Regions from separate parts of the Serratia sp. K1WW1 genome, predicted to be linked through region 4. Evidence: predicted binding sites of a transcription regulator. Region 4 holds the regulator's gene; each other region holds the start of a gene.

Region 1 (5,465 bases), 1.9 Mb from region 4:
CAACCCTTGCACCATACCGGCACGGCCGTTGGCACTCTTCTGGTTACGCAGCTTTTCGGCAATGCCATAGGCCAGTTTATGGGTGGCCTGCGCCAGATCGGCAGGTAAACGCGCCTGTTCGAGCAGCATTGGCACCACTTCAGTTTCCGGGCGGCGGTAGGCGGCGGTGATAGCCGCACGAGTGACGGACTGCGGCAGGATCTGTTCGGCAAACTCAAGGAAGGGTTGATGGGACTCTTCTGGCACCTGTGGCGTGACGTCATCCGCTTCTGCCTGGCCGGCAGCGGCCAGCGTCGGAATTTCTGGCAGATCGGAACCACTCTCCAGACGTTCAAGATAATTGAAAATAGCCTGCTTGATTAACCAGTGTGGCGTGCGGTCAATTCGTTGTGCCGCGCTCTTGATGCGATCGCGGGTTGCTTCATCGAGCTTCACGCCCATTGTGGTAGTGCCCATGCCAATCCAGCTCCTGTGTTTGGAACTCCTCCCAACCTGCCAGATTAGGGGCGCTCCAGAGTGTAATGAGGTTATTGATGCCGACAATATCCTGCATGTTGCAACTTTGTGCAACCTTGTTAAATGTGGCTGGTGGCGAAGTGTGACTCCAATCGATCTTTTAACATCTTGAGCGCTACGGACGACGGCCTGATAAGTCGGGTTGCTGTGCTGGATGGGCCTATTTCCCTGTATTAATCAGGGTTAAGTAAGAAGTGCAACTCATTTCGACTATGACGAGTGCAACCCTGGCAGCGAATAAATGTGACCTGGCGTGAGTTTCGTGTGACTTTTTTGTTAAATGTCTTGTTGGTTGTTGATTGCCTCATCTAGGATAGCCAGCGTTCAGACCATGATGGGTATAAACGCTGTTCGCCCGCCACCATCGCAATGCGCCCCGTTCCGGCGCCTGGCGGGTGAAATTACTGACATAAAAATACCCGATAACTTTCAATAGGCTGCTAACATACGGCGGCTTGAAAGGGAGAAGGGAATAAAAAATGGAGAGTTTAAGATAATGAACACACCTATGCTGGTGACCTTCGTGGTCTACATCCTTGGGATGGTGGTGATCGGCCTGCTGGCCTATCGTGCCACCAACAACTTTGACGACTACATTCTTGGTGGCCGCAGCTTGGGCAGCGTGGTAACCGCGCTCTCTGCCGGGGCATCCGATATGAGCGGCTGGCTGCTGATGGGCCTGCCGGGCGCGATTTTCCTCTCCGGCATTTCGGAGAGCTGGATCGCCATCGGGCTGACCATTGGCGCCTACCTGAACTGGAAGCTGGTGGCAGGGCGGTTACGCGTGCATACCGAAGCCAATAACAACGCCTTGACCCTGCCGGACTACTTCACCAGCCGTTTTGAAGATAACAGCAAACTGCTGCGGGTGATCTCCGCCATCGTGATCCTGGTGTTCTTCACCATCTATTGTGCTTCCGGCATTGTGGCCGGTGCGCGCCTGTTTGAAAGTACCTTCGGCATGTCCTACGCCACTGCGCTGTGGGCCGGGGCGGCAGCCACCATCCTGTATACCTTTATCGGCGGGTTCCTGGCGGTCAGTTGGACCGACACCGTGCAGGCCAGCCTGATGATTTTTGCGCTGATCCTTACGCCGGTGATTGTGATTATCGCCGTGGGCGGCATCGACAGTTCGATGTTGGTGATCGCGGCTAAAAACCCGGCCAATCTGGATATGATGAAAGGGCTGAATCTGGTGGCGATCCTGTCGTTGCTGGGCTGGGGCCTGGGCTACTTTGGGCAGCCGCATATTCTGGCGCGCTTTATGGCTGCGGACTCCCACCGCACCATCCGTAGCGCTCGCCGCATCAGTATGACCTGGATGATCCTCTGCCTGGCGGGGACCATTGCGGTTGGCTTCTTCGGCATTGCCTACTTTGCCAATAACCCGGATCAAGCGGGTAACGTGGCGGAAAACGGCGAGCGGGTGTTTATCGAACTGGCCATGTTGCTGTTTAACCCATGGATTGCCGGGATCCTGCTGTCGGCCATTCTGGCGGCGGTGATGAGCACCCTGAGCTGTCAGCTGCTGGTCTGTTCGAGTGCGATCACCGAAGACCTGTACAAAGCCTTCTTGCGCAAAGGGGCCAGCCAGCGTGAGCTGGTGTGGGTAGGGCGTGCGATGGTGCTGGTGGTGGCGCTGGTGGCGATTGCCCTGGCGGCTAACCCGGAGAACCGCGTGCTGGGTCTGGTCAGCTATGCCTGGGCCGGTTTTGGTGCCGCATTTGGCCCGGTGGTGCTGATCTCGGTGATGTGGTCGCGTATGACCCGTAACGGCGCGCTGGCCGGTATGCTGGTGGGGGCGATCACCGTGATCGTCTGGAAGCATTACGCCTGGCTGGATCTGTATGAAATCATTCCAGGCTTTGTGTTTGGCAGCATCGCCATCGTGGTGGTTAGCCTGATGGGTCGCCAGCCTTCGGCAACCATCACCAAACGTTTTGATCTGGCAGAGGCCGAGTTCAAAACGGTCTAAATCCGCCTTAATCTCTCCCCGGCAATCGGGGAGAGATCTGCTTTCCTCCTCATTACGCTCACCAAGCTGTAACAACTAGCGACATTTGATTAATAAAAATCACACTTCCGCCTCTTGTTTTTCTTTTCAGTAGAATGATAATCACTATCGTTCTGGTTTACTTTTCTTTACATTGCCGCAGCCTGGTCGACTCAGCGCCAGCGGCTGACTACAAACGCCTTTTCAGGGGTTAATATTCTATGTTTGTTCCTTTCCTTATCATGTTCCGTGAGGGGCTGGAGGCTGCGCTGATCGTCAGTTTGATCGCCAGCTATCTGAAGCGGACTCAACGCGGTCAATGGCTTGGTGTGGTATGGATTGGGGTAATCGTCGCCGTTGCTCTGTGTCTGGCGTTAGGTATCTTCATCAATGAAACCACCGGCGAGTTTCCGCAAAAACAGCAAGAGCTGTTTGAAGGGCTGGTCGCGGTGGTGGCGGTGTGCATCCTGACCTATATGGTGTTTTGGATGCGCAAGGTTTCCCGCTCGGTGAAGGTGCATCTTGAAGGGGCGATCGATAACGCCCTCAACTCAGGCAAAAGGCAAGGGTGGGCGCTGGTGGCGATGGTGTTTTTTGCCGTTGCCCGTGAAGGGCTGGAGTCGGTTTTCTTTTTGTTGGCTGCGTTTCAGCAGGATGTGGGCATTGCCGCGCCAATCGGTGCGATGCTCGGGCTGGCGTGCGCCATCGTGGTGGGTATGCTGATCTATTGGGGCGGCATCAAACTGCACCTGGCCAAGTTCTTCAAATGGACCAGCCTGTTTATTCTGTTCGTGGCTGCGGGCCTGGCCGCCGGGGCGATCCGTGCCTTCCACGAGGCTGGACTGTGGAACCACTTCCAGGACATCGCGTTCGACCTCAGCAACCAGCTATCCACGCATTCACTGCTGGGCACCCTGTTAGAGGGAATGTTCGGCTATCAGGAAGCGCCATCGGTCAGCGAAGTGGCGGTCTATTTCCTGTATCTGATCCCTGCTCTGATTTTCTTTTTCCTGCCGCTGCGTACGGAGTCCTCTGCGATCCCGGCGCAACGCAAGACACATCACTAATTTACTAGGGAATTCCGTATGTCTACTCCGTTATTTCGCCGCAAGGCACTGCATGCCGCATTACTGGCCGTTCCTGCTTTCGCGCTGAGCCTCAACGCGCTGGCGGCGGATATCCCTCGGGTTTTGGTGACCGTTAACGACAAACAGTGTGAGCCGATGCAGTTGACCCTGCCCGCCGGTAAAACCCAGTTTGTGGTGCATAACACCAGCCAGAAGAACCTGGAGTGGGAAATCCTCAAAGGCGTGATGGTGGTGGAAGAGCGTGAAAATATCGCGCCGGGTTTCACCCAGAAAATGACGGCAAACCTCGAGCCGGGTGAATACGATATGACCTGTGGGCTGCTGAGCAACCCTAAAGGCAAGCTTGTCATCACGGCTGCGGGTGCGGTAGCTGATGGCAAACCGAATGTGATGGATCTGGTTGGCCCGATTGCCGAATATAAAGTCTATGTCACCAAGGAAGTTGAAGGGCTGGTCAAGCAGACCAAGCTGTTCACCGATGCGATCAAAGCCGGTGATGTGGCCCAGGCCCGCAAGCTTTATGCGCCAACCCGTCAGCACTACGAGCGTATCGAACCGATTGCCGAGCTGTTCTCCGATCTGGACGGCAGCATTGACGCCCGTGAAGACGACTACGAGAAAAAAGCCGAAGATCCGAAATTCACCGGCTTCCACCGTCTGGAGAAAGCGCTGTTTGCCGACAACACCACCAAGGGCATGAATGAGTATGCCGATGGACTGTACAAAGACACGCTGGAATTGCAAAAACGCATCGGTGAATTGACCTTCCCGCCGAGCAAAGTGGTGGGTGGCGCTGCTGGCCTGATTGAAGAAGTCGCGGCCAGCAAGATCAGCGGTGAAGAGGATCGCTACAGCCGTACCGACCTGTGGGATTTCCAGGCCAACGTCGATGGCGCCCAGAAGATTGTCAACCTGTTGCGTCCGCTGTTGGAAAAGGCCAACCAGCCACTGCTGGCGGAGATCGACGCCAACTTTAAAACCGTCGACACCATCCTGGCTAAATACAAGACCGCAGAGGGTTATGAGTCTTACGAGAAGCTGACCACCGCGGATCGTAATGCGCTGAAAGGGCCGATCACTACGCTGGCAGAAGACCTGTCACAGCTGCGTGGCGTGCTGGGTCTGGATTAAGGCTTAGCATGATGAACAACAAGACCGGCCCGCATAACGGGCCGTTTCCTCAAGATGAGCAGGCCGCTTCGCCTTCGCGCAGGCGGTTGTTGCAGGGGTTGGGCATGATGGGCGGAGCTCTGGCGTTGGCAGGGCCATCCTTGGCCCGGGCAGCAGAAGAGCCGCTGGCTACCTCGCAGGACGAACGCTGGCAAAAACAACCGTTCTACGGCCAGCACCAAGCCGGTATTTTGACGCCGCAGCAAGCGGCCATGATGCTGGTGGCTTTCGACGTGTTGGCGACCAACAAGCAGGATCTTGAACGGCTATTTCGTCTGTTAACCAGCCGTATCGCGTTCCTCACCAGCGGCGGTAAGGCACCGGAGGTCGATCCCAAGCTGCCACCGTTGGATTCGGGCATTATGGGGCCAGAGATCTACCCCGATAACCTGAGCATCACCGTTTCCGTTGGCACCTCGCTGTTTGATGAGCGCTTTGGTTTACAGGCGCAGAAACCGCTGCACCTGCAAACCATGACGCGTTTCCCCAACGACTCACTCGATGCTGCCCTGTGTCATGGTGACCTGCTGCTGCAAATCTGTGCCAATACCAATGAAACGGTGATCCACGCGCTGCGCGATATCATCAAGCATTCGCCAGACTTGCTCAGCGTGCGCTGGAAGCGGGAAGGTTTTATCTCGGCTCACTCGGCCCGCAGCCGGGGCAAAGAGACGCCGATTAACCTGCTGGGCTTCAAA
Region 2 (5,465 bases), 2.6 Mb from region 4:
GCCGAGTCGCTTAAATCAACCCATTCCGGCGCAGCCAACGGCATCGTGGCGTCGTAATACTGCATCGGCACACCGTCACGCTCAACGAAACGCAGCCTTAAGGTGTCCACTTCGGCCAGGCCCAGTGAGATCGCCTGTAACAGGTGGTCTTTATCCAGCGGGCCATTCAGTTCGATATAATGGGCGACCGCATAGGCATTGCCGTACGGTGAAATTTGATCGGCAACCCAAATACCGGGCTGCGCCGCCACCAATGGCAACTCAACGGTAACCTGTTGCCCGGTGGGTAAAATAGAGGTTTCTGACACGACGTTCGCTCCTGTTGTCGGTTCTTGCTGCGTCTCCATCACGCCTTACGCAGTGATGCGGGCCGCATATCCTGCCAATTCTGTTCTAGCCAGTTGACGCAGTGCTTCCGGGAAGCCGGGCCAAAAACGCTGACCCAACCGGCCGGGATGGCGCTGAAATCCGGCCACAGGCTGTAAAGCAGTTCTTCATTACGCAGGACGTAGCAAATTTGCTGCTCGTCATCGAAAGGGTATAAGGTTTCCATTACTTGCTCCTTAAGCGTGAAGAGGGTTGGCGGACGGCTTCAATTCGGCATGGCGGTTGACCAGCTCTGACCAATGCGCCTGCAGACCATCGAGTAAGCCACCACGCCAGCACAACGCATCGTGCCCGCCCTCCACCAGCCGATATTGCACCTGATGCCCGGTGTCACTTAACAGGGCCGCCATACGGTCATTCACCCGGTGGACCAGCTTTTCATGCGCCCCGGCCTCTAAAAACACCTTCAGCTTGCCGCGCGCACCCAACTGCCCGTCTTCTACCTGGCGGATCAACCAGCAGGCGTCCTCGGGCACGCTGGGCAGTTGCAACATATCGCGGCGTGGCCACCAGAACGAGCCCGACTGGCTGATGGTGGCACCAAAATATTCCGGCCAGCGCAGGCCAGCATAGAGCGACCCCAAGCCACCAAAGCTTTGCCCTGCAACTACGGTGTTGGCAGCCTCACGGCTGTGCGGGGCCCAGTCGGCCAATTGCGGTAATAACTCTTCCTGTAGGGCCAACCAAAACTCATCGTTGCAGGTCAGTTCACGTGCGCGGTGTTGCTGGTCGATCACGTCGATCAGCAGATAGACCGCCTCCGGCAGTTGGCCAGTGCGCGTCAGTTGCATCAGCGGATCCCAGACCGGCATCTGATTGGCCCAGAATTGGCCGTCCAGCAAAATAGCCAATGGCCGCGCCGCCGGGTTACTTTCACCGGTGGAGTAGATCCAGACGTGGCGGGAGGTTACCAATCGCTGGCTATGCCAGGTATGCCGTTGCAGTTTGGCAGGAGGTGCTGGCGTACAGCGGCCGCTGGTCACGGCATAGTTGTCAAAGTCCCGCCAGGCTGGCTGTTGGGGAGCCTGTGGCATATGCAAGCCGGAAAGCGTGTGCCCCCCGACTCCAGGCCAGGCGCGGTAAGGATTAAGCAGATCGTGAGTTGCGTGGGCAAACACCTGGTGCCACCAGTGGCGAATAGAAAGCATGTTGGCGTGGGAATTGTCCCCCTGCGGTTCGAAGGGACGATCCTCCATGCAGGGGATAAAACAGTAGCTGCCGCGCCAGTCGCCTTGCAGCTCGGTTTGCCAATACCAGACGTCCGAACCTGCAAGCCGTTGCAGGCTCTGCGGGGGCGACGCTTGGTGATGATCGGTGAGGCAGTTGATATGGATCCAGACTCGTTGATAAGCCGAGGTCAGTTCACCGCCCTGAGGGTCGCGCCACAAGAACGTCACCTTCCATCGCCCATTATCCTGCGGTTCCACCAAGGGGGTACCACGCCGGGCGATATCCAGCCACCAACCGTGGCTCCCTGCATGCTTGCTCGCCAATAACGTACTGCTTGCTGGTTGTTGTTCAGTTTTCAAAACGCCCACTCATTGTGTTGTTGGCAAGGCACGCCGTGCGACTCACCGGTTCCCAAATGCCAAACGGCACAAGGAATACTATTGATAATTATTTGCATTTGCAATAGTGTATACAGGCTCGAAATAGAGCGGGCATTCTTCAACAGGGATGGATGCCGAATTATTGAGCGGGATCTTGCTGCCAGTCAGCCTGGCCTCCGGGTTTCGTTACTATTTTCGACTACACAATAAAACTACAACAAACCGTTCCGTTACCGGTTGTCACACAGCGCCGCATCAGGAAGGGTTGTTAGGTAGGAACCTCAAAATGAATCGGAAGTTATCTCGTTATTCTTTAGCCACACTCATCGGGTTAGGATTGGGCACATCAGCATTTTCCTTTACGGTCAATGCCGAGCAAACGGCCACCACCTCAGACAGCGCCGCGCTGGCTGAGAAAAGCAAAAAAGAATCCGCCTCTGAAGATGTCATCGTCGTCACCGCCGCCAAACAAAACCTTCAAGCTCCCGGCGTTTCCACCATCACTGCCGAAGAAATCAAACGACGCCCTCCCGCTCGTGATATCAATGAGCTGATCCGTACCATGCCAGGGGTCAACCTAACCGGTAACTCCACCAGCGGCCAGCGGGGCAACAACCGCCAGATCGATATCCGTGGCATGGGGCCAGAAAATACCCTGATCCTGATCGACGGTAAACCAGCCAGCAGCCGTAACTCGGTGCGCCAGGGCTGGCGCGGTGAGCGTGATACCCGTGGCGACACCGCCTGGGTGCCACCAGATATGATCGAACGTATCGAAGTGCTGCGTGGCCCAGCGGCTGCCCGCTATGGTAACGGTGCGGCAGGTGGCGTAGTCAATATCATCACCAAGAAAACCACCCAAGATCTGCATGGCTCGCTAAACGGTTATTTCAACGTACCGCAGCATAAGGATGAAGGCGCCACCAAGCGTACCGACTTCAGCCTTTCCGGCCCGTTAAGCGATCAGTTGAGCTTCCGTCTGTTCGGTGGCTACAGCAAAACGCAGGCCGACGCCTGGGATATCAACCAGGGGCATCAGTCCGAACGTACCGGCACCTATGCCAATACTTTGCCTGCCGGCCGTGAAGGGGTGATCGACAAAAATATCGATGCCTTGCTGAGCTGGGAATTCGCCCACCTGCAGACCCTGGATTTCCAATATGCCTATGGCCGCCAGGGTAACCTGTACGCCGGGGATACCCAGAACACCAACACCAATGCGCTGGTGCAGAGCAACTACGGTAAAGAAACCAACCGGATGTATCGTGAAACCTATGCGGTCAATTATCGTGGCGCATGGGATAGCGGCGTTAGCACCAACAACTACGTCCAGTTTGAGCGCACGCGTAATACCCGTTTAGCCGAAGGGCTGGCCGGGGGCACCGAAGGGATCTTCGCCAACGACAGTTACAACACCACCCGTCTGGATAATTTCCTGGCGCACAGTGAAGTCAGTATTCCGTTCGATATGTGGGTGCCGCAAACCGCCACGCTGGGTACCGAGTGGAACCAGCAGAAGATGAAAGATCCTTCTTCGACCACCCAGTCGCTGACCGAAGGCGGCCTAATTCCTGGCATTGATGCCACCAACCGCAGCCCGTACTCTTCAGCCAAAATCTTCTCGCTGTTCGCCGAGAACAACGCAGAGCTGACGGACACTACCATGCTGACCCCGGGCCTACGCTTCGATCACCACTCCGAAGCCGGTGATAACTGGAGCCCGTCGCTTAACCTGTCGCAGGAGTTAGGCGATCTGTTTACCCTGAAAATGGGTATCGCCCGCGCTTACAAAGCACCGACCTTGTTCCAGAGCAACGGTAACTATGTGCTTTACAGTCGCGGACAAGGCTGTGCTGCCAGCGGCGGGGCCTGCTACCTGATCGGTAACGACGACCTGAAAGCGGAGAACAGCATCAACAAAGAGATCGGCCTGGAATTCCACCACGAAGATTGGTTGGCTGGCATCACCTACTTCCGCAACGATTACCGCAACAAGATCGAAGCCGGTTATGCTCCGACAGGCACCGCTGCCAACGGAAAAACCGATATCTACCGCTGGGAGAACGTGCCGAAAGCCGTGATCCAGGGCCTGGAAGGCACATTGAACGTGCCGGTGAGCGAAACGGTAGCCTGGAACAACAACGCCACCTATATGATTGAGAACGAGAATAAGACTACCGGTGATTACCTGTCGATTATTCCTGAGTTCACCATCAACTCTACCCTGAGTTGGCAAGCCACGCAGGATCTGTCACTGCAAGGCACCATGACCTGGTACGGCCGCCAGAAGCCGAAAAAGTACAACTACAAAGGGGAGCCAGTGACGGGCACCGAGAAACGAGAGGTGAGCCCTTATACGGTATTTGGTTTGAGCAGCACCTATGCGGTGACCAAGAACGTTAGCATAACCGGGGGGATCGAAAACCTGTTCGACAAGCGTCAGTTCCGCGCAGGTAACGCGCAAACGACCGGTAACGCCGTCACCAATTCCTATATGTACGGTGCTGGTGCAGCAACCTATAACGAACCGGGCCGGACTTACTTTATGAGCCTGAACACCCAGTTCTAGATGTATGCTACCGAGTCAATCTCAGCGCGGCTTATGCCGCGCTTTTTTTTGCCATTATTGCCATCACGCTGCCGCCCTGTTTCGGGTTACAGTAGCGGAAACAAACGAGTATTGATGGCACTATTGATGATACCAGAACAACAAATTATTGATTGGTTACGCCAAGACAGCGAACGTATGCAGGCATTAGCCACCGCCCGGCGGCTCGGGCTGAACGATTGGTGCCTGGGTGCGGGCTTCGTGCGTAATCTGGTGTGGGACCGGCTGCATGGATTTACGGCCAGCACGCCGCTCAACGATATCGATGTGATCCATTTCGATTCGCGCCATAACGATGCCGAACGCGACCAGATGCTGGAGTCGCGCCTGTTGGAGTGGTCGGTACAGCCCTGGTCGGTAAAGAATCAGGCGCGTATGCACCTGCGTAGTCACCGCGCGCCCTATCGGGACAGCGAAGACGCCATCAGTTACTGGACGGAGATCGAAACCGCCGTGGGTGCCAGATTACAGGCCGATGGCAGCATCCAACTCGTCGCGCCTTTTGGTCTACATGCGCTGTTCAACCACAGTATCACCTTCAATCCCAAGAGCAACAACCTGGCCGCTTTCGAACAGCGCGTGGTGGAGAAACAGTGGCTCGAACTCTGGCCGCAGCTAAAGCTGGCGCCAAGGTAAAGTTTTGCCGCGATTTGCCGATACCTCTGACAAGCTACCTGGGAGGATCGCATGTCGACCAACATTACCATGATGGTGCCCATCAAGAACCCGATTGCCGGAGTCCGCGAGGTGTTTACCGCCACGGGTAAAGGCGGGGCGGCACTGATGTCGGCACCGGTTAACAATGCCCCTGAAGGGGGAAAGGCCAAGAAAACCGAGACTGATACCCCCGTGGCGCCAAAAGATAGCAGCGCGGCCTCGCGTATTTCAGCGCTATTTAAGCAGATCCAGAATCTGCAGCA
Region 3 (5,465 bases), 1.6 Mb from region 4:
TGAACAGCGACTGGCAACTACAGGCGATTGCCGAAGCGCGTTTACAGGCGCCGCTGGATGTTTATCTCAAGTTGAACAGTGGGATGAATCGCCTAGGGTTTGCCCCGGAGAGGTTGCACAGCGCTTGGCTGACCGCAAAGGAGCTGCACAATATTGGTTCGATAACGCTAATGAGCCACTTCGCCACCGCCGACGGTGCTGAAGGCGTAACGGAGCAAATGGCCGTGATTGAACGCGCTACTGCTGCTATTGATCTGCCTCGTTGTCTGGCCAACTCGGCGGCCACCCTGTGGCACCCTCATACGCAGGGGGAGTGGGTGAGGCCGGGGGTTATACTTTATGGTGCATCACCCAGCGGCAACTGGCAGGACATTGCCGCCACCGGTTTGCAACCGGCGATGACGCTGAGCAGCAAGATCATTGGTATCCAACAGCTGCAAGCGGGAGACCGTGTGGGGTATGGCTGGCGTTATGCTGCTGGTGGGGCGCAGCGTATCGGCGTGGTGGCCTGTGGTTATGCGGATGGTTATCCTCGCCATGCGCCTACCGGCACCCCAGTCTGGGTGGATGGCGTGCTGACACATACGGTAGGTTCGGTTTCCATGGATATGATGACGGTGGATCTGACGCCGTGCCCGCAGGCAACCATTGGTACTGACGTCGAACTGTGGGGAAGGAATCTGCACGTCGATGATGTGGCTGCCGCAGCCGGAACCTTGGGTTACGAGCTGCTGACAGCCTTGGCGGCACGGGTGCCTATTGTTATTGAGAAATAAGCTCAGCCGATTTTTTTCAACTGCCCTTTGATTTGCTTGCTGCGCTGCCGTGCGTGTAGCGCAAGCAGGCAACCTACCAACATCACCAACGCCAGCGACAGTTTCGGCTGCAGCGGCAACGCCATCGCGATCAGGCCAAGCGCGGCACCTCCGGCCATCTGAATAAAGCCTACCAGTGCTGAAGCCACGCCCGCTTCGTTAGAGTAAGGCTCCAACGCATAGCTGGTTGACGGCCCCATGACAAAAGCCAATCCGGCGCAGGCGCAGGCCACGGGCAGGATATAAGCCAACCAATGGCTTTGCGCAGCTTCACCCAGCAGTGCCACCCCCAACACTAAAGCGAGACAGCCTAACCCCATCAGTACGCCGCCGGTCGCCAGGCAGAAAGGGCGGCCAATCTTGTGAATGATGCGGTTGGCGACAAAGCTGACCAGCATGATCCAGAAACCGTTGGCACCAAATACCAAAGAGAACTGCAGCGGTGATAGCCCGGCGGTGCCCATCAGCACGTTAGGTGCCAATGAAACGTAAGTTAGCGCCATCCCCATCGCCCCGGCATTGACCACCGCAAAGGAGATAAACCGGCGATCGCCAACAATGCGCAGATACTGTCGTACCGGCAGCCCTTTGACGGCTACGGTGGTAGCGGGGCGGGTTTCCGGCAGGAAGAAGATGACCAGCAATAACACCACTGCGGCGTAACCGACCAGGAACCAGAATGGGGCGCGCCAGCCGAAGGCTTCTGCCAGCAAGCCACCGAGCAGCGGTGCCAGTGCAGGAATGATATTCAGCGTGCCGTTGAGGAAACCGAAAGCGCGTGCGGCGTCATCGCCATTCATCCGATCGCGCACGCCACTGAATGCTACAACGGCGGTACAGCAAACGGCTACGCCTTGCATCAGGCGCGAAGTGACAAAGATTTCCGCCGTTGTCGCCAGCGCGGCCATGGCTGCACCCACCATATAAATCAGGATCCCGGCGATAGCCACAGGCTTACGACCGTAATTATCCACCAGTGGACCGGCGATCACCTGGCCAAGACCCAACACCAGAATAAACAGCGAAATGGTGGATTGGATCAAGGCTTCGCTGCTGTTAAGGCCCAGGGCAATGGCAGGAATGGTAGGCAGATAGAGATCGATTCCCAGAGGGCCGAGCAACACCAGGCTAAGCAGGAGAAAAAGAAATTTTTGCATAACAAAAATGGCACATCCGAATGACAAAGAGAACTAGAGTAGAGATCCCAACCGCAAATGGGAAGCGATAACGTATTGATGACAGACAGGAAACCGTTTGCGCTTGATTTTACCTGGCGCGATCATTTTGCCGCGGGCTGGCGGTAATAAAGTGCTGAAATGGTATCTGCAACGTAACGCGCCTGGTGTTTGGCATCATCCAGCGCCCGGTGTGGTGTGCCTTCAAACGGACGCTGTTTCTTGGGGTTGAAACCATGCAACTCTGCCAGCGTAATGATAGTGCGGGCGTCTTGGGTATCCCAGAACTTCCAGGGGCAGGACATTGCCAACTGGTGGTAGGCATGTTCCAGGATCGAGCAGTCAAACTCTTTGCCATTGCCCCAGACTTTCACCGTATCGGTGCTGTGCATATGAATAAAGCGGCTCAGGTTGGTCAAAACCCGCTTGAGGCTTTCGCTGCCACCGAAGGCCATTTTACGAGCTTCGTCTGACTGTTTTGCCCACCAGGCCACGGTATCAAGGCTGATTGTCCGGCCCGGTTGTTCCTGCTGGCAGTTCACTGCCGCTTCAAATTCTGCCCCTAGCTCACCGGTCTTGGGGTTAAAAAATACGCCGGCAACCACCAGGATCACCGCGCTCGGGGTAATATCCAGCGTTTCAATATCTAGCATCAAATGGTTCATGGGGTCTCCAGGCTGAACAAGCTAGTGATGGTACTGCATACAGTCTGGCAGAATATCCAGTGACTTTGAAATAGGCGAAAACGGTCTGATCACGGTATGATGACTATAGTCATGTTGCAGAGTTGGTAGCTAGCGTTGAGAACACTTATTTTTATTCTATGTATGATCGGCTATCTGCTGGTATTAGGCTATTTTGGCGTTTACGTTACCGATAAAATCTGCGAAAACGCGCAAAACTTAAGTAAAATCTGCCGCATGGTGGATATCTCTGAACCTCACATCCCGCAGTCACCCGTCACCCCAGATAGTCGCGGGTGACTAATAGCGTCAATATCGCCGCTATCCCGATTACCACGGCCCATTGGCGCCAACCAAAGCGCGCCAACCATTCCTGTTGCACCTTGTTAGCGTTGAATTGCCTAACGGTTAGAGTACCAGCCAGTAACATTGTCATGACGACCCAAACCAGGCTCAGGCTGGTGGCTGAGAACTCAGTATGCAAAATACTGGCGTAATACAGGCGCATGGTCATAAAGTAGATCAGCAATACCCAACTGAACCCTCTGCGTTTTTTCAGGATCTGGCTGAGCAGAAAAGCGATAAACAGGCTATGAGCCATGGAGATTAACGGTGATTCAAAGGGGTGGCGAACGCAAGTGTTGTATACCGCCAGATAGAGATTAAAGACCAGTAACGCATACACCGTATAAACATACCAGCCATAGACCACTTTCAGTCTTCTGGAGGGGGCTGAGATGGGATTTGCTGTTTGAGTCATGCACACTCCTTGAGTTATCCAGGTTTATAGCACTTAACGATTAAATGAAAACTAAACAGCTCAAGAGCATAACCTGCTGAGAAAACGGTTTTTTTCATGATGACGCACCAATCATAAGCCAATAAACCCGCCTGAAACGCCGAGTGCCAGAGTGTATTTTGCTACTTGAATTCATTGATGGTAAAGATAATAATTATCATTGTTATTAGTATTTGTTATCTAACAACATCAGAGCACCGTGACCTCTGTACGCCAAACTGGCCAGCGTTGCCGGCGCGGTAAGTTTTCGGTGCAATTTCAATAGATCCCATGGGGAATACAGGTATGCCTGCGTTTTTTCCTGCCAGTCGTTCTTATCTTTACTGCTCGTTAGCGATTTTTCTGCCACTGACCTCCTTGGCTGAAGATACCCTCGTGGTAACAGCCAAACCCGCCGATACGGCGGAAACGGCAACGCATGGCTATGAGGCCAGCACCAGCCAGGGGGCCACTAAAACGGATCGGCCACTGGTGCTCACCGCGCAATCCGTCTCCGTGGTAACCCGTCAGCAGATGAGCGACCAAGGGGCTTTGACGGTTAACGATGCGCTGAAATATACCCCAGGCGTATTCACCAACTTCTCCGGTGGCGCGACGCGTTACGATACTATCGCTCTGCGCGGTTTCCACGGGGGCGACGTCAATAACACCTTCCTGAACGGCCTACGATTGCTTAGCGACGGCGGCAGTTATAACGCTTTGCAGATCGACCCTTGGTTCCTGGAACGTATTGACGTGATTAAGGGCCCGTCTTCCGTGATGTATGGGCAAAGCATCCCTGGTGGGTTGGTGGCGATGACTAGCAAACGGCCGCAGTTTGCCAGTGAAAACCACGTCAATGTGATGGCCGGTAACAACAATACCAAAGGCGGTGCATTTGATTCGACGGGGGCACTGAACGATCAGTGGGCATACCGTTTGACCGGCATTACCCGTACTAGTGACACCATGTATGACCATCAGCGTGAAGAACGCTATGCGATTTCGCCTTCGTTGCTGTGGCAACCGGATGAAAATACCTCTTTGCTGTTGCAGGCCAATCTGCAAAAAGATCCTTCCGGTGGCTACCACAGCGCGGTGCCGTCAGACGGCAGCATTTATACCACCAGTGGGGACAAGCTGGGCCGGGGATTTTTTGACGGCGAAAGCAGCCGCAATGTGTTCAAACGTTGGCAGCAAATCTACAGTTATGACTTCTCGCATAGTTTTAACGACGTCTGGTCATTCCGTCAAAACGCCAGCTACACCCACTCCAACGTAGAGCTGGAGCAGGTTTACCAGATTGGCTGGAATGCCGACCGCAGCGAGTTGAACCGTTGGTACAGCGGCTCCAACACCTCGTTGGATGCTTATGCCGTGGATAACCAACTGGCGGCGGAGTTCGCGACTGGTGCGTTGGAACACAAGGTGATGCTGGGGCTGGATTATCAACGTTTTACCAATAACCTGTGGGAAGAGTCTGGTTCGGCCACGCCGTTGAACCCGTTCACCGGCGTTTCCGGCGGGCCAGATATCACTATTCTCAGCCATACCGACTCTAAACGGCGTTATGAGCAGACCGGCATCTATCTGCAGGACGAAGTCAGCCTCTATAACTGGTATCTCAATCTTTCCGGGCGCGTTGACCGTTTGGAAACCAAGAATACCGTACTGAATACCGATTCTACCGATGCCCGTACTGACGACCACTTTACGGGCCGAGCCTCTTTACTGTACCACTTTGACAGCGGTTTCTCGCCGTATATGAGTTACAGCTCCGCGGTGACACCTGCGGTCTTGGCCGATAAAGAGGGGCATCTGCTCAAACCGACCACCAGCGAGCAATATGAGGCCGGGCTGAAGTATCAGCCTCCTGGTAGCAGCTCGATCTACAGCATTGCCCTCTACGATCTGACGCAGAATGACGTAGCCAACCGCGTGGTGAAGGACAGCTACTATGTGCCTGCCGGTAAGGTACATTCGCAAGGGATTGAACTGGAGGCCCGTAGTCAGG
Region 4 (5,465 bases):
GCGGTGCGCACAGGCTGGCCTGCGGTAAACTTCAACATACGCCGTAAAATATCAGACGCACTTTCACCGATATGTTGCGTGTGGCTGGCAATATAGCGGTAAAGTTCTTCGTCGACTTCAATAGTTTTCATCTTTATCCAGTACGTTTTTTCTACTTATGAACCTGAAGCCAATTGGTGCATTCAAGCCATGGGATTATAAGGTTAAAAGCGCGGGTGCGAACACTACAATGTTCTCCCAAACGGCAAAAGCAGACTTTAGCCAACCGCCTTGGCCGCCAACCCCTCACCATACCATGAAATATCGGCAAAATTCTGCGAACAAACCAATATCTCTGCAATCATGATAACCTAACTAAATGTTATCAAGTCATGAACTTCACCATGAAATTACATTATCAATTACTGGCCTCTGAGGCCGCCACACCTGCCAGCTTACCGATCGTGCTGATCCACGGTCTGTTCGGTAATCTGGATAACCTGGGCGTGCTGGCCCGCGATCTGAACCAGCAGCATACGGTGATCAAGGTCGATCTGCGCAATCACGGGCTGTCACCGCGCGCAGCGGAGATGACCTACCCGGCAATGGCGCAGGATCTGTTGACGTTGTTAGACGACTTGCAAATCGAGCGAGCCATCGTGATCGGCCACTCAATGGGCGGCAAAGCAGCGATGGCATTGACCGCGCTAGCCCCGGAGCGGATTGAACGGCTGGTGGCGATCGATATCGCCCCGGTGGATTACGACACTCGCCGCCATGACCAGATCTTTACCGCACTGCAAGCCGTCACCGATGCGGGTATCACCCAGCGTCAGCAGGCTGCGCAGCTCATGCGAGCCACGCTGGATGAAGAAGGCGTGATCCAGTTTCTGTTGAAATCTTTCCATGCTGGCAGTTGGCGGTTCAACCTGCCGGTGCTGATCGAGCAATATGAGAACATTATCGGCTGGCAAGAGGTTCCACCCTGGCCACACCCGACGCTGTTTATCCGTGGTGGCCTCTCGCCTTACGTGCAGGATAGCTACCGCGATGACATCGCCCGCCAGTTCCCGCAGGCACGCGCCTATGTGGTTGCAGGCTCCGGCCACTGGGTCCATGCGGAGAAACCGGACGCCGTATTACGGGCAATTCACCGCTTTATTGACCAGCCCTGAGCTCAAGTGGCGAAAAAACGCGCTAGAGAGAATAGCTTAGCGCGTTTGTAGCTAAGTTAGGCATTGTCGTCGCTCCATCTGCTGGGGTAATATGGCGCGCTATAATTTTGCCACCCTGTCCAGGTGTGAAGCTGCGCTTGGCTGGGGGTGAATTTGGGTTAGGGTTAATTGGCCCGAATTGTGTAAATCGAACCGTCTGGAAGCGTAAACCGCTTTTTGATGCAAACTCCCTTGCAGTAGCGCAACAATGGCAAAAGAACAAACGGATCGCACGACGCTGGATCTGTTCGCAGATGAACGCCGTCCAGGGCGCCCAAAAACCAACCCGCTTTCCCGTGATGAACAGCTTAGAATTAATAAGCGTAATCAGCTACGACGGGACAAAGTGCGTGGATTACGGCGTGTGGAGCTGAAAATCAACGCAGACGCGGTAGATGCTCTCAACAAACTGGCCGACCAGCGCAATATCAGCCGCAGCGAATTGATCGAACAAATGCTGTTGGCCCAACTGGCAGAAGAACAGCCAGAACACTGATCTCTGCTGCCGCACGCGCGGCACGGCGTTAAGGATGACGCCAGATCGGTTCCACCTCCGCAGAGGCATCGCATAAACGCGATAAAACCTCAGGGCAAATTTCTGGCATGATACGCATTTACGGCTGAGCAAACCTGCCCTTGGCAGCGCCTCAGGCCGCGTTTACGCAACACATTCATTTGAATTAAAAGGTTATCTTTACTATGGCTCATGTAGGCATTTTCTTTGGCAGCGACACTGGCAATACCGAAAACATTGCCAAGATGATCCAAAAGACGCTTCAGCAAAAATTCGGCAACGACGTGGCAGAAATCCACGACATCGCCAAAAGCAGCAAAGAAGATCTGGCAGCGTTTGATATCCTGCTGCTCGGTATCCCAACCTGGTACTATGGTGAAGCCCAGTGCGACTGGGATGATTTCTTCCCGACGCTGGAAGACATCGACTTTAACGGCAAGCTGGTGGCGCTGTTTGGCTGTGGCGATCAGGAAGACTACGCGGAATATTTCTGCGATGCGATGGGCACCATCCGCGACATCATTGAACCACGCGGTGCGGCCATCGTCGGCCACTGGCCAACCAAAGGCTACCATTTTGAAGCCTCCAAGGGTCTGGCAGACGATGATCACTTTGTCGGGCTGGCCATTGACGAAGATCGTCAACCTGAGCTGACCAACGAACGTGTAGACGCTTGGGTCAAGCAAATCAGTGAAGAGCTGAGCCTGGCCGAGATCGTCGGCTAAGCCTCTGCCCCGGCGGATACGTAACACATGGTAGGGGCGCCGTATAGCGCGCCCTTCTGTTATCGGCATCACGGATTAGAGCAATAGAAGATACAAGTTTGTAACTTCCTACCTCGCCACGGTAGACTGAGACATCGGTTTATCCCATCCATCAAAGCTTTGCATGATTACCCTGGTAAAGTGCAAAGATAGGTTTGTTAACAACCGGCGGTTTCTATTTGCAGCAACCGGTTCTATAATGAGACGCAATTAACGCTTTGTGCCAACCGATGCCATAGGCGAGAACGCCTCAACTTGATTAGCATAGTAACAGGACTGAATCCGCATGACTGATAACAACTCCGCATTGAAGAAGGCTGGCTTAAAAGTCACTCTTCCGCGACTCAAAATCCTGGAAGTCTTGCAGGATCCGGCATGCCATCACGTCAGTGCGGAAGATCTGTACAAAAAACTGATAGATATGGGCGAAGAAATTGGCCTGGCCACGGTATACCGCGTGCTGAACCAGTTTGACGACGCAGGTATTGTGACCCGCCACAATTTTGAAGGTGGCAAGTCGGTTTTCGAACTGACTCAGCAGCACCACCACGATCACCTGATTTGCCTGGACTGCGGCAAAGTGATCGAGTTCAGCGACGAATCCATCGAAGTGCGTCAGCGCGATATCGCCAAGCAACACGGTATCAAGCTCACCAACCACAGCCTGTACCTGTACGGCCACTGTGAAACCGGTGATTGCCGCGAGAACGAAACGCTGCACAACAAGAACTGATCCTGGTCCGCCAGAACGCGAAAACCGCCTACACGGCGGTTTTTTTATGCCTAAATGACAGATAAAAAAATCCCCGGACAGGCCCGGGGAAAAATATCCACTCAATTATCACAATTGCAGTTTGCTCTCACCTAGCACTATCTCCGCCCATCTACCGACACGTAGGCGGGCGGAGTTCTCACTTACGCTTTCACTGGCTCGGCACGGCTGAAGCGTTTGCCATCCGGGCTAATCGCGCGGATTTGCACATCACCCGCTACCGCAGGGCGCGCTTTATCGTCATAACGCTGCCACTGTTTGCCGCCGTCGGTGGAATATTCAATTCCCAGGCCCGGCAGAGCAATATTTGCCTCCAACTTGCCACCGATGATGCGTGCACCTGGGACCGGCAGGCGATAGCCCACACCCGCTTTATCCATCTTGGCCAGCTCACGTTGGCCAATCAGGTTGGCAAAGCGCAGCCAGTCCTTATCAAGGGTTTTGGTATCGACCTGATGGGTTTCGCCGCCTTTGTACTCACGGCCAGCTTTATAATCCTGCTCCCAGCTGGCGCGGTGCCATGCACGTTCTGCAAGCGACACGGCACGTGGGTAAATCATGTATTCCATCTGCTGGTCGGTACGCACCACTTCGCTCCACAGTTGGGCGGAAAGACCATAGGCGCCCGGCCATGGTTTGTCGCTCTTGGCGGTGAAGTGGTTACCGTCACGGTCAACCGAGGTTTCGGCGTTCTGCGGCAGGTTGTTCGGCGCAAAGCTGAAGATCTTCTGCTCGTCGCTGAAACGGGTGCCCCAGTAGTAACCGTGCTCGTCCGGGCTGACTTCATACGGGAAGTCCATATAGACGTAGTCCGGGTTAGAGATCACCACGTCATAACCCTTGTTCGCCCAGTCGTTAGCCGAGTCGAAGCCACCCCAGTACAGGGTATCCCAGAAGTTCACCGCCACATGGTTGGTCGCGAAGGCCTTCGAGTCTTTGGCATCTTTCAGGCCATCTTGCCACGCCTGCATTCTGTCAATACCGTGCGCTTTCACCAACTGGCTGACTTCCAGACCGAAGTAGCTCGGCAAGTGTTCCATATCTTCCACTTTGCCGTCTTTGATGATGGCCTGGCAAACCTGCGACTTGGCCCACGGCTTGTCTTCTTTGCTCAGATCAAGGATGCCCTTGCCCGCTTCCGGGTTTTTCACGTCGGTATAGCCAGCGCCCAGACGGATGTTCTTCGCTTCGTCCCCACCAAAGTGCCAGGTTTTCAGCGGTTGACCGGCCTCTTTGTGCATCTGGGCCACTTCACCAATCACTTTGTCCACGAAGTTCTTGGACGAATCCAGGCATGGATTCAGGTAGCTCTGGCGGTTGAAGTATTGCACCGAGGTGGTGTTGGAGGTATCGGTCGGATCCACCAGGCGGAACTCGTTAGCCTCTTTCTCTTTCCCTTCGGCAAGCAGTTTCTTGTAGCGAGCTTCCATAGAAGTAATCGCCGCACGGGCGTGCGCCGGCATGTCGATCTCAGGGATCACTTCAATCTGGCGTGCCTGAGCATATTTAACGATATCGATATAGTCCTGACGGGAGAAGAAGCCGCCGTGTGGTGCCGGGCCAGAGCCGTATTGTGGCATCAGGCAGGTGGTCTCGCTCAGGTCATGACAACGCTGGCCGCCCACTTCGGTCAACTCTGGCAGGCCAGGGATCTCAATGCGCCAACCTTCGTCATCCGTCAGGTGGAAGTGGAATTTATTCAGCTTGTAGGCTGCCATTTGATCCAGCAGGCGCAATACGGCGTCTTTTTGGTGGAAGTTACGCGCCACGTCCAGGAAGATGCCGCGGTATTGGAAGCGCGGTGCATCTTTGGCATCCAGCGTCGCGATCTTCTTGCTGCCATCCGAAGGGATTAACGACAGGATGGATTGCAGACCATAGAACACCCCAGTCTGATCGAAACCGACGATCTCGGCACCTTTCTCGCCAATCTTCAGCTGGTAGGCACCAGGCACGGCCTGATCGCCTTTGAATGCAGCTGGCTTGATATCCGTCTTGATTGGATAACCGTTCGCCTGGCTCTCAATGCCCAGCAGTGCAAAGCGCTCGGCTGCGGCATCTGCCGCTGGCTTGGTCAAGGCGCTCAGTTCCAGCGCCACGCCTTTGCTCAGGTCAATATCCTTCGCATGGACTTTAACTTCCATCGGGGTTGGGATGATTTGCCCACGCAGCGATGCCATCGGCAACACTTTCAGATCCTGGTTCTTGGTGAAGCGGCTTTC

The links. The regulator Fur, encoded in region 4, represses iron uptake genes when iron is present. The targets are predictions, from matches to a motif close to ATAATAATGAGAACNACTATCAA.
Region 1: a site for Fur is predicted at 2,620-2,642, ahead of efeU (iron uptake transporter permease EfeU). Genes of this name have one in related genera too.
Region 2: a site for Fur is predicted at 1,992-2,014, ahead of fes (enterochelin esterase). Genes of this name have one in related genera too.
Region 3: a site for Fur is predicted at 3,617-3,639, ahead of ACX9GU_RS12105 (TonB-dependent siderophore receptor). Genes of this name have one in related genera too.

Annotation. Positions count from the first base shown of each region.
Region 1 covers NZ_CM147697.1:2,355,079-2,360,543, forward strand. The annotation lists gene putA (trifunctional transcriptional regulator/proline dehydrogenase/L-glutamate gamma-semialdehyde dehydrogenase) at 1-456, opposite strand, end outside; gene putP (sodium/proline symporter PutP) at 1,013-2,491, shown strand; gene efeU (iron uptake transporter permease EfeU) at 2,731-3,576, shown strand; gene efeO (iron uptake system protein EfeO) at 3,595-4,728, shown strand; gene efeB (iron uptake transporter deferrochelatase/peroxidase subunit) at 4,740-5,465, shown strand, end outside.
Region 2 covers NZ_CM147697.1:1,713,288-1,718,752, reverse strand. The annotation lists gene ACX9GU_RS07840 (amino acid adenylation domain-containing protein) at 1-308, opposite strand, end outside; gene ACX9GU_RS07835 (MbtH family protein) at 347-553, opposite strand; gene fes (enterochelin esterase) at 564-1,916, opposite strand; gene ACX9GU_RS07825 (TonB-dependent siderophore receptor) at 2,224-4,506, shown strand; gene ACX9GU_RS07820 (nucleotidyltransferase family protein) at 4,633-5,181, shown strand; gene ACX9GU_RS07815 (FlxA-like family protein) at 5,233-5,465, shown strand, end outside.
Region 3 covers NZ_CM147697.1:2,674,216-2,679,680, forward strand. The annotation lists gene dadX (catabolic alanine racemase DadX) at 1-776, shown strand, start outside; gene ACX9GU_RS12090 (multidrug effflux MFS transporter) at 779-1,972, opposite strand; gene ACX9GU_RS12095 (3'-5' exonuclease) at 2,095-2,655, opposite strand; gene ACX9GU_RS12100 (hypothetical protein) at 2,951-3,433, opposite strand; gene ACX9GU_RS12105 (TonB-dependent siderophore receptor) at 3,758-5,465, shown strand, end outside.
Region 4 covers NZ_CM147697.1:4,297,495-4,302,959, forward strand. The annotation lists gene seqA (replication initiation negative regulator SeqA) at 1-131, opposite strand, end outside; gene ybfF (esterase) at 372-1,154, shown strand; gene ybfE (LexA regulated protein) at 1,402-1,689, shown strand; gene fldA (flavodoxin FldA) at 1,893-2,432, shown strand; gene fur (ferric iron uptake transcriptional regulator) at 2,758-3,204, shown strand; gene ACX9GU_RS19480 (beta-N-acetylhexosaminidase) at 3,387-5,465, opposite strand, start outside.